Regions from separate parts of the Thermoanaerobacter uzonensis DSM 18761 genome, predicted to be linked through region 3. Evidence: predicted binding sites of a transcription regulator. Region 3 holds the regulator's gene; each other region holds the start of a gene.
What was found. The regulator HrcA, encoded in region 3, represses chaperone genes, less so after heat shock. The targets are predictions, from matches to a motif close to ATTAGCACTCANNNNNNNTGAGTGCTAAT.
Positions count from the first base shown of each region.

Region 1: groES (co-chaperone GroES) is a predicted target of HrcA. The motif match lies at 1,824-1,852, and genes of this name have one in related genera.
Region 2: BUB32_RS12240 (nucleotidyltransferase family protein) is a predicted target of HrcA. The motif match lies at 1,275-1,303, and genes of this name have one in related genera.

Region 1 covers NZ_FQUR01000007.1:202,499-205,787, forward strand. Annotated here, with positions in the region: gene BUB32_RS02710 (hypothetical protein) at 1-132, shown strand, start outside; gene BUB32_RS02715 (hypothetical protein) at 204-398, shown strand; gene BUB32_RS02720 (hypothetical protein) at 669-1,643, shown strand; gene groES (co-chaperone GroES) at 1,878-2,162, shown strand; gene groL (chaperonin GroEL) at 2,177-3,289, shown strand, end outside.
Region 2 covers NZ_FQUR01000029.1:3,486-6,774, forward strand. Annotated here, with positions in the region: gene BUB32_RS12230 (hypothetical protein) at 1-81, shown strand, start outside; gene BUB32_RS12780 (hypothetical protein) at 84-257, shown strand; gene BUB32_RS12235 (beta-1,2-mannobiose phosphorylase) at 310-1,200, shown strand; gene BUB32_RS12240 (nucleotidyltransferase family protein) at 1,418-2,464, shown strand; gene BUB32_RS12245 (glycosyltransferase family 4 protein) at 2,494-3,289, shown strand, end outside.
Region 3 covers NZ_FQUR01000012.1:80,894-84,182, forward strand. Annotated here, with positions in the region: gene dnaK (molecular chaperone DnaK) at 1-313, opposite strand, end outside; gene grpE (nucleotide exchange factor GrpE) at 331-918, opposite strand; gene hrcA (heat-inducible transcriptional repressor HrcA) at 932-1,963, opposite strand; gene hemW (radical SAM family heme chaperone HemW) at 2,058-3,185, opposite strand; gene lepA (translation elongation factor 4) at 3,182-3,289, opposite strand, start outside.

The sequences.
Region 1 (3,289 bases), on a different contig from region 3:
ATACTTGTATTAGCGCTTGGTGGAGGCTGGCTTAATGTAACATGGTCTTTAGAGACATTGCTGTTCTTCTTCATACTCCTTGTAATAATAATGGATGGCGGATTAGGCTGGTTTTTCAATGAACTTAAGTAATTTTAAAGGGCTCTATCCTGCGATAGAGCCTTGTTTATTTAGAAAATTTAATGCGTGTGGAGTGATAATATATGTCTTTTTCTGGAGATACTCTGTTGTTCTTCTTTGTAATTTTAACTTTGCTGTTGGATGTAAGATTTGAGCTTGAAAGTCTACTGTTCTTCTTTTTAATACTTGTAATTTTGCAGGAAGAAAAACCGCGAAAAAAAGCAAAGCGATTTTTGTGGTCATTAACAGGCATTAATTTTGGTAACACAAATTCTTAAAATTACGTATTATATATTAGCTAAAGATAAAAAATTTATTTCCCTATTATTTACCTGTCTGAAGGGAGGTAGTATTTATGCCAGAAGAAAAAGGAATAGGATTTGTTGGAGGTTGGTTTTGGATTTTCATAATAATAATTTTAATACTTCTATTTGTTCCAGGAATAATTATTTGGGAAAAAAATTAGACAAAAAATAGGGGTGGTCTATAATAATAGACTAACCCCTTACATATATTTAGTAAGAGATTAAAAATAGGGGGAATTTGTTTTGCAAAAGGAGATTTTATTAAAAATACTTGCTGTAGAACTTTTGATAATAGCCTTTGTGAGATTTCAGGTAATGGGTATGGAAAAGGAAAGAAAAGAAGAAGAAGTTACAGAAGAAGATAAAGATGAATTATCTTCACCGCAGGAAAATAAAAAAACTTCAATAGATGTGTACGAAGTGATAACAAAGGGAAAAGATTTTGTAGGTAGCGTAAAGCCTTATCTAAACAAGAGAGACCAATATTATGTAGATATTTTCTCTAAAATAGCCGAAATAATTGAAATACAAAAAAAATTGATGAGCCTTTCAGAAGAAGAAATTGAAGTGGCAGAAAAAATAGAAGTAGATAAAATAGGAATTTTGAAAGCGATAAAACCCTACATAACGGAAGATAAAAAAATTGTGATAGATAAGTTTTTAAAATTTCATGAAGCGTTGAAGAATTTGCAAGAAAAAATGGAGAAACATTCAAAAGAAGAAGATAAAGACAATATTTTCGACAAAATAATTGATATTTATGAGGCCCTAAGGCCTATAATTCCTGAAGAAAAGTTAGAAGAAACTGATAAGCTAGCAAAGAATATAAAATTGTTGGAAGTATTAAACAAAGCAGAGGGTATTATGAACAGCATGAAAGAGGAGAAAAAACAATTACAATCTTCTACTAGGAGTATGGAGGAAAAAGAACAAAAATCAGAAGAAAATAAAGAGGAAATAGAAAGAATAGAAGATAAAGAGGAAATATCGAAAACAGAGGAAGGAGATAAAATTTTAGATACCAATAAAAAAGAAACAGAGGAACAATTAGAAAAAGAAGAAAACAATTCATTACCTCAAGGATTATCTGACCAGCAGGTAGCAATTATAGACAATCTCAAATCTATGTTGACAAAGGAACAGCAGCAGTATATGTATAATATGATTAATTATCTTAAACAACAAGGATTAGTTAAATCTGAAGGTAAAGGGGAATAAATATTTTCCCTGTATTTTTTATTTTTAAATACAAATTACAGAAACGTAGTCTAAATCAATAAATAATGGCATAAAATCAAAATATTTGGGTAAAATCATAGATAATCAGACTATACAGCCTAATATAGGCTATAATAAAGTTTGATATGTTTTACCACTTAAATTAATATAGAGATTGGGATTAGCACTCACATAAGTTGAGTGCTAATAAATGAAGGAGGAGGGATAAAGTATATGAGATTAAAACCACTCGGAGACAGAGTTGTGGTCAAAGTAATCCAGGCAGAAGAAGTTACAAAAGGCGGAGTTATTTTACCAGGTACAGCAAAAGAAAAACCACAACAAGGTGAAGTAGTTGCAGTAGGAACAGGGGAATACATAGACGGTAAAAAAGTAGAATTAGAAGTAAAAGTCGGTGATAGAGTAATCTTCTCTAAGTATGCGGGAACAGAAGTTAAGTTAGATGGTGAAGAATATCTACTTTTAAGAGAAAGCGATATTCTAGCAATTATAGAATAAGGAGGTAGTTGAAAATGGCAAAACAAATCAAATATGGAGAGGAAGCAAGAAGAGCATTAGAAAGAGGAGTTAATGCAGTTGCGGATACTGTAAAAGTTACATTAGGACCAAGGGGTCGTAATGTAGTATTGGACAAAAAATATGGTTCCCCCACGGTTACAAATGACGGTGTTACTATTGCAAGAGAAATTGAATTAGAGGATCCCTTTGAAAATCAAGGTGCGCAACTTTTGAAGGAAGTAGCTACAAAAACTAATGATGTTGCCGGTGATGGTACAACGACTGCAACGCTTTTAGCTCAAGCAATGGTTCGGGAGGGACTCAAGAACCTTGCTGCGGGAGCTAACCCAATGCTTTTAAGAAGAGGTATTGCGAAGGCTGTAGATGCTGCAGTTGAGGGGTTAAAGAGGATATCTAAACCTATTGATAATAAAGAATCAATTGCCCATGTTGCTTCTATCTCTGCTGCTGATGAAGAAATAGGTAATCTCATTGCAGAAGCAATGGACAAAGTAGGTAAAGATGGAGTTATAACGGTTGAAGAATCAAAGACTTTAGGTACAACCCTTGAGGTTGTTGAAGGAATGCAATTTGACAGAGGATATATTTCTCCATACATGGTAACTGATGCTGAAAAAATGGAAGCAGTATTAGAAGAGCCTGTTATACTCATAACAGATAAGAAACTTTCAAATATCCAAGACTTGTTGCCACTCTTGGAGCAAGTAGTGCAACACGGTAAGAAACTTCTTATTATAGCTGATGATGTAGAAGGGGAAGCATTGGCAACATTAGTTGTCAACAAATTAAGAGGTACATTTACGTGTGTAGCAGTAAAAGCTCCTGGCTTTGGTGACAGAAGAAAAGAAATGCTACAAGATATAGCAATACTGACAGGTGGTCAAGTAATTTCAGAAGAATTAGGTTATGACTTAAAAGATGTAAGATTAGATATGCTTGGCCGCGCAAGACAAGTAAAAGTTACAAAAGAGAATACCACAATTGTAGGAGGAGCAGGCGATGCTGCAGAAATTAAGAAGAGAGTAAATCAAATTAAGGCTCAAATTGAGGAAACTACCTCTGATTATGATAGAGAAAAATTACAAGAAAGACTAGCAAAATTGGCG
Region 2 (3,289 bases), on a different contig from region 3:
GGCGGAAGGCAGATTAATTTAGAAAATTTCACAATAGAGGCTAATGGAGTAGTTGCAATATTGCTGGAAAAGGGGGTATAAAGATGTTCAGGCTAACAAGACTTAGTAACAAACCTATATTGTCACCAATAAAAGAGCATGAATGGGAAAAGGAGGCTGTTTTTAATGCAGCAGTAATATATGAAGATAATAAATTCCACTTGTTTTACAGAGCTACATGTATTACGTGTATTACGGAGCAGCAGATACCCATATAGGTGTAGCAGCCATTGAAAAAGAAAAAGTAAAATTTTAAAAGGAGTGTATTAAGTGATAAAATTAAAGAGATTATCAGATAAGCCAGTATTGATGCCAAAAGCAGAAAATGAATGGGAAAGAGCAGCAGTTTTTAACACTGCAGCAATTTACGACAATGGACTGTTTCACTTGATTTACAGGGCTACTGACATTGGACCTCACGCCAAATATGGGAAATATACTTCTCGCCTGGGGTATGCAGTCAGCAAAGACGGAATTAATTTTATGAGATTAGACAAACCAGTGATGAGCAATGAGACAGAACAAGAGCTCAGAGGATTAGAAGACCCAAGGATAGTCAAAATTGACGGCATTTATTATATGATGTACACAGGTTTTGGGGACAGGTTTCATGATGACTATAGGATTTGTTTGGCTACCTCCAAAAACCTTATAGATTGGGAGAGAAAAGGAGTAGTTTTAGATGAACCTAATAAAGACGCCTCTTTATTTCCTGAAAAAATCAATGGAAAGTATGTGATGCTTCATAGAAGGTATCCAGATATATGGATTGCCTTTTCAGAAGATTTAAAAAGTTGGTATGACCATAAGCCTATCATTAAGCCAATTCCTGGAACGTGGGAAAGTGCGAGAGTCGGAATTGGAGGGCCGCCTATTAGGACAAAAGATGGTTGGTTTTTGATATACCATGCAGCTGATGACAATAATGTATATAGATTGGGAGCAGTCCTTTTAGATTTAGAAGATCCATCAAAGATTATTGCAAGGCAAAAAGAACCTATCTTAGAGCCAGAACTACAGTGGGAAAAAGAAGGATACATTCCTAATGTTGTATTTAGCTGTGGTAATGCAGTAAAAGATGATACTATTTACGTTTATTATGGGGGCGCGGATACTGTTATAGGCGTGGCGATATTAGAGATAAAAGATATCAAATTTTAGCAGGCTTTTAAAAGGCCTGTTTTTTATTTACAGAAAAGTACTTGACATGCCAAAAAGGATTAATTATAATACTTATTAGCAGCCGAATTTTAAGAGTGCTAATATATTTCTACTCTTCTTAGTTTTTATCATTCTTATAAATTATATCACTTATATCACGCCCTTCTTTTGTTTTTAAGTTTAATTTTTGAAAAACTTCATAAAGGAGGGGTCTTTTATGAAGGCGTTGTTATTGGCAGGAGGTTTGGGAACAAGGCTAAGACCTCTTACAGATGACCTGCCAAAACCAATGGTTCCTATCATGGGAAGACCTCTTTTAGAAAGGATCATTTTAAACCTTAAAAAAAGTGGAGTGGATGAAGTTGTAATAAGTACTTATTATAAGTCTCAGTACATTGAAGATTACTTCAACTCAAAAGAGGACTTAGGTGTAAAAATACACTACATTACAGAAGAATCTCCTTTAGGGACTGGTGGGGCAATAAAAAACGCCGAAAAATTTTTTGATGATACTTTCCTCATTTTAAACTCTGATATTGTCAGTGATATTGACTATGCAGATTTGATAAAATACCACAAGAGAAGAAGAGCTCAAGTAACTATTGCATCTATTGAAGTAAGAGATACTTCTCAGTACGGAGTTATAGAATTTGATAAAAAAGGCTTTATAACTGCTTTCAAAGAAAAGCCCAAACCAGGCGAGAGCAATTCTAAATATATTAACGCAGGAGTATATGTATTTGAACCTGAAGTGCTAAAAGAAGTTCCTGAAAATACAGTAGTATCTATAGAGAGGGAGACATATCCCAAACTTTTGGAAAAAGGGTATAGAATGGCTATTTATAAATTTAACGGCTATTGGATAGATATAGGTACAATAGATAAATACAAAAAAGTTCATGAGGACATTTTAAAAGGAAAATCAAGATTTGTAAGTACTACTTCCTCAAGAGGTATAATTTTAGGAGACAATGTTAAAATTCATCCTACCGCAAAAGTGATAGGACCTGCTTATATTGGAAATAATACTGAAATGGATGCCTATGCTACAGTTGGTCCGTATACAGTAATTGGGAATAACTGTCGAATAGGTCAAGAGAGCAAAGTATCTCAAAGTGTATTGTGGGATAATGTAAAAGTGTGCAGGTTTGCAAGATTAGAAAATGCAGTTGTCACCTCAGAATGTATAGTAGAGGTGAATATGGAAGTTAAAAATACAGTGTTTACAGCTAATAGATTGGCAAGTACTACGTTGATAACTTAATACTAAACAAACTAAGAAGGGGGCGTGATATGATGAGCGTATTGGGGAGAAATGTAGCATTTTTGAGCACCTATCCACCAAGAGAATGTGGCATTGCTACTTTTACTCAAGATCTAGTTAATGAAATAAAAAAGATAAAACTTATTAATTTTGCAGGAGTAATTGCAATAAACGATAATAAAACTTACGAATATGACGGCGATGTTAAATATCAGTTACAACAATTTGTGAGAGAAGATTATGTAAGATTAGCCCATGAATTAAATGTATCTGACATAGATTTGCTCATTATAGAACATGAATACGGAATATTTGGAGGAGAAAGTGGAGAGTACTTATTAGATTTGGTAGACAATTTAAATATACCCTTTGTTTTGACAGTCCACACAGTATTATCAAATCCAAATGAAAAACAACTTATGATACTTAAAGAATTAGGGGAAAAAAGCGTTAGAGTAGTGACAATGGCGAAAAATACTATACCACTTCTTGAAAAGATATATCACATACCTTCTAATAAAATCACTGTCATTCCTCACGGCGTGCCCAATCTTCCAGTATTACCCAAAGAAATATTGAAAGAAAGATATGGATTTAAAGGCAGAAGAATAATAAGCACTTTTGGCCTTATAAACCCTGGTAAAGGGATAGAGTATGGCATAGAAGCAATAAGTATTGTGGCCGAGAAATACAAAGATGTATTATACCTAATTTTAGGGCAAACCCATCCAAATATAAAGCGAGAATTTGGGGAAGAGTATAGGGAGAAACTTCAAAAACTAGTCCATGACCTTGGAGTAGAAGATAATGTAAAATTTGTGGACA
Region 3 (3,289 bases):
CTTCTGCATCAGCCTTGAGCTTTTGCAAAATCATTGCAGAAATCTCTTGAGGTGTATATTCTTTATCGTCAATTTTTACTTTGTAATCAGTTCCCATGTGTCTTTTTATAGACATTATAGTCCTGTCAGGATTTACAATTGCCTGCCTTTTTGCAACTTGCCCTACTAACCTTTCTCCTTCTTTAGTAAAAGCGACGACTGAAGGCGTAGTACGAGCTCCTTCTGCGTTAGGTATTACTACAGGTTGGCCTCCTTCCATAACAGCAACACAAGAAAATGTAGTTCCTAAGTCAATTCCTATAACTTTTCCCATATTTTTCAACCTCCTTTTTATTTTGCTACTTTAACCAAACTTGGTCTTATTACTTTATCTTTTAGATAATACCCTTTTTGGAAAACTTCAATAATTTCATTTGGTTGCTTTCCTTCTACCTCTTCCTGCATTACAGCATGGTGCTTATAGGGGTCAAAAATCTGTCCCTCTGCTTCAATTTCTTTCACACCAAATTTATCCAATATCTTTTTAAACTGCCTGTAAATTAATTCTATCCCTTCTTTTAGAGAATTATAATCTCCACTGCTTGCCAAAGCCCTTTCAAAATTATCTATAATAGGCAAAAGTTCTAAAATTACTGTTTCTTTCCCGTATTCTACCATTTCTGATTTTTCTTTTTCTGTTCTCTTTCTGTAATTTTCAAATTCTGCTTTCAATCTTTGTGCAATATCTAAATATTCTTGAGCTTCAACTTCTTTTTGCTGAAGTTTTTGCTTTAATTCTTCTATTTCATCAACCGTTTGTTGCTGAGGCTCTTGCTGTACTTGTTCATCTTCAGGAGGCCCTTCCATTTGTTCATTTGCTTCTAAACTATTTACGCGATTTTCCTCCTCTTTGTTAATTTCTTTTTCCATCTCTTCCACTTATATCACCTCATTATATTTCATCATTGTATATACTCGACAAAAGATTTGAAAGCTCTTTTGTCATCACATTGATTTCACTAATCAACTTCTTATAATCCATTCTTGTAGGTCCTATAATTCCTATTGTACCCACCACACGACCGTTAATCTTATAAGTGGTTTTTATTACACTTAAATCCTTCATTTCCTCAAACTTGTTTTCGCTTCCTATTCTCACATCTATAAAATCTACTTCAGGCTCTAAAACTTCGTTCAATAACAACTTGTTTTCCAAAAGATTGAAAAAATTTTTTGCTTTGCTTAAATCCTTGTATTCAGGAAAATCTAAAATGTGGGAAGTCCCATCCGCATAAATATCTGTTTCCTGTAACTGTTTCAAGCTCATAAGTATAGTGTTTATCAATTCGTCGGCTATAAAAGCCATCTCCCCCAGCATCTGCCTTAAATCCTGTTCTAAAAACTCAAAAATATCTTTTTCGCTTTTTCCGGAAATTTTATCATTTAACAAATTATTTAAAAATTCAAAGACATTTCTATCTACATTTTGACACAAATTTAGGAGGTGATTTTTTACAATTCCTGTATCCGTCACTACTAAAAAGATTATTTTATTAGAAGCCACAGGTATAAGTTGAATTCTCTTTATTCTATCAGGGTTCAACCTTGGCATTTTAGCAACTGTAGTGTGGTGAGTGATATTAGCCAAAATTTTTGCGTATTTTTTTACAATCTCATCAAATTCCGCTATTATCTCCTCGCGAGTATTATAGCTAATTGGCGAGTCATTGTTTATATAACTTCGAAGAATGCTGTCTACATAAAATCTATATCCCTTATCTGAAGGTATCCTTCCTGCAGAAGTATGAGGTTGCTCGAGATATCCCATTTCTTCTAAATCTGCCATTTCATTTCTTATAGTAGCAGAACTTAGTCCTATATTGTACTTCTTAGCTATTGTTCTCGACCCTATTGGCTCTGCCGTCATAATATAATCAGTAATAACAGCATATAGTATTTTTTTCTTCCTATCATCTAACGGCATTTTCACCACCCCATGTATTATTAGCACTCAACTTGATTGAGTGCTAATTCACGTTTCTAAAATACCACTCTTATAATTTTTTGTCAATACTTATTTAGGGCAGAAATTCTTCAAAAATGACGTTAGAGACATCAATTCCCCTCTCAGTAAGTTTTACACACTCATTATCAACCTCAATTAGACCTTCATTTAAGTATTTTTGTATTATTTTTTTGTAAATTTCAAACAAACTAACACCGAATCTTTTCTTAAAATCCTCATCACACACTCCTTTTGTCATTCTCATTCCCAAAAACATAAACTCAGCCATTCTATCTTCTTTTGTCAACTTTATTTTTTCTTTAACTGCAATTTTTCTTTCTAAAATGCCCGTAATATAGTCTTTTATATTTTCAATATTACTATATCTTACATCCTTTATATAAGAATGGGCTCCTGCTCCAAAACCTAAGTAATTTTTGCATTGCCAGTATAAAATATTGTGGCGACATTCAAATGTGGGCAATGCAAAATTAGATATTTCGTAATGGTGATAACCTTTTTCTTTTAAAAACTCTATACCCCAATGATACATTTTAAGCTCTTCTTCCTCATCAACTATAGACAACCTACCCTTTTCATAAAGTTTGTAAAAGAAAGTATTAGGTTCTAAAATTAAACTATACGTAGAAATATGAGTCGGCTGTAATTTTACTACTTCTTTTAGAGTTTCTTGCCACTCTTTAAATGTTTGAGTAGGAAGAGCGTACATCAGGTCAATATTTATATTGTCAAAGAACTTTTTCACTAACTCATAATTTCTAAAAAATTCTTCTATTGTATGAATTCTACCTATATATTTTAATAGTCTATTTTGAAAAGCTTGAAGTCCAACGCTTACCCGGTTTATCCCGCTCCCTTTATAAATTTTTAATTTTTCTTCAGTTATAAGGCCAGGATTCATTTCAATAGTAATTTCACAACCATCAAGTATTTTATAATTTTTAAATACAGACTTCAATATTTCATCTATATAAGAAGGAGGCAAAATGTTAGGGGTACCTCCTCCTATATAAACTGAAACTACATTATAATTTTTTGTAGAATTTGATTCTATTTCCATAAGTAGTGCCCGAATATAGTCCTCAAAAAGATAATCATAGCCTGCATAAGAATTAAAATCACAATAATAGCATTTTCTTTTACAAAAAGGAATATGAATGTATATACCTATCTCCCTCATTTTTCATCATCTAACTTCAATATTGACATAAAAGCCTCTTGAGGTATTTCAACACTTCCCACCTGTCGCATGCGCTTTTTACCTTCTTTTTGCTTCTCCAAAAG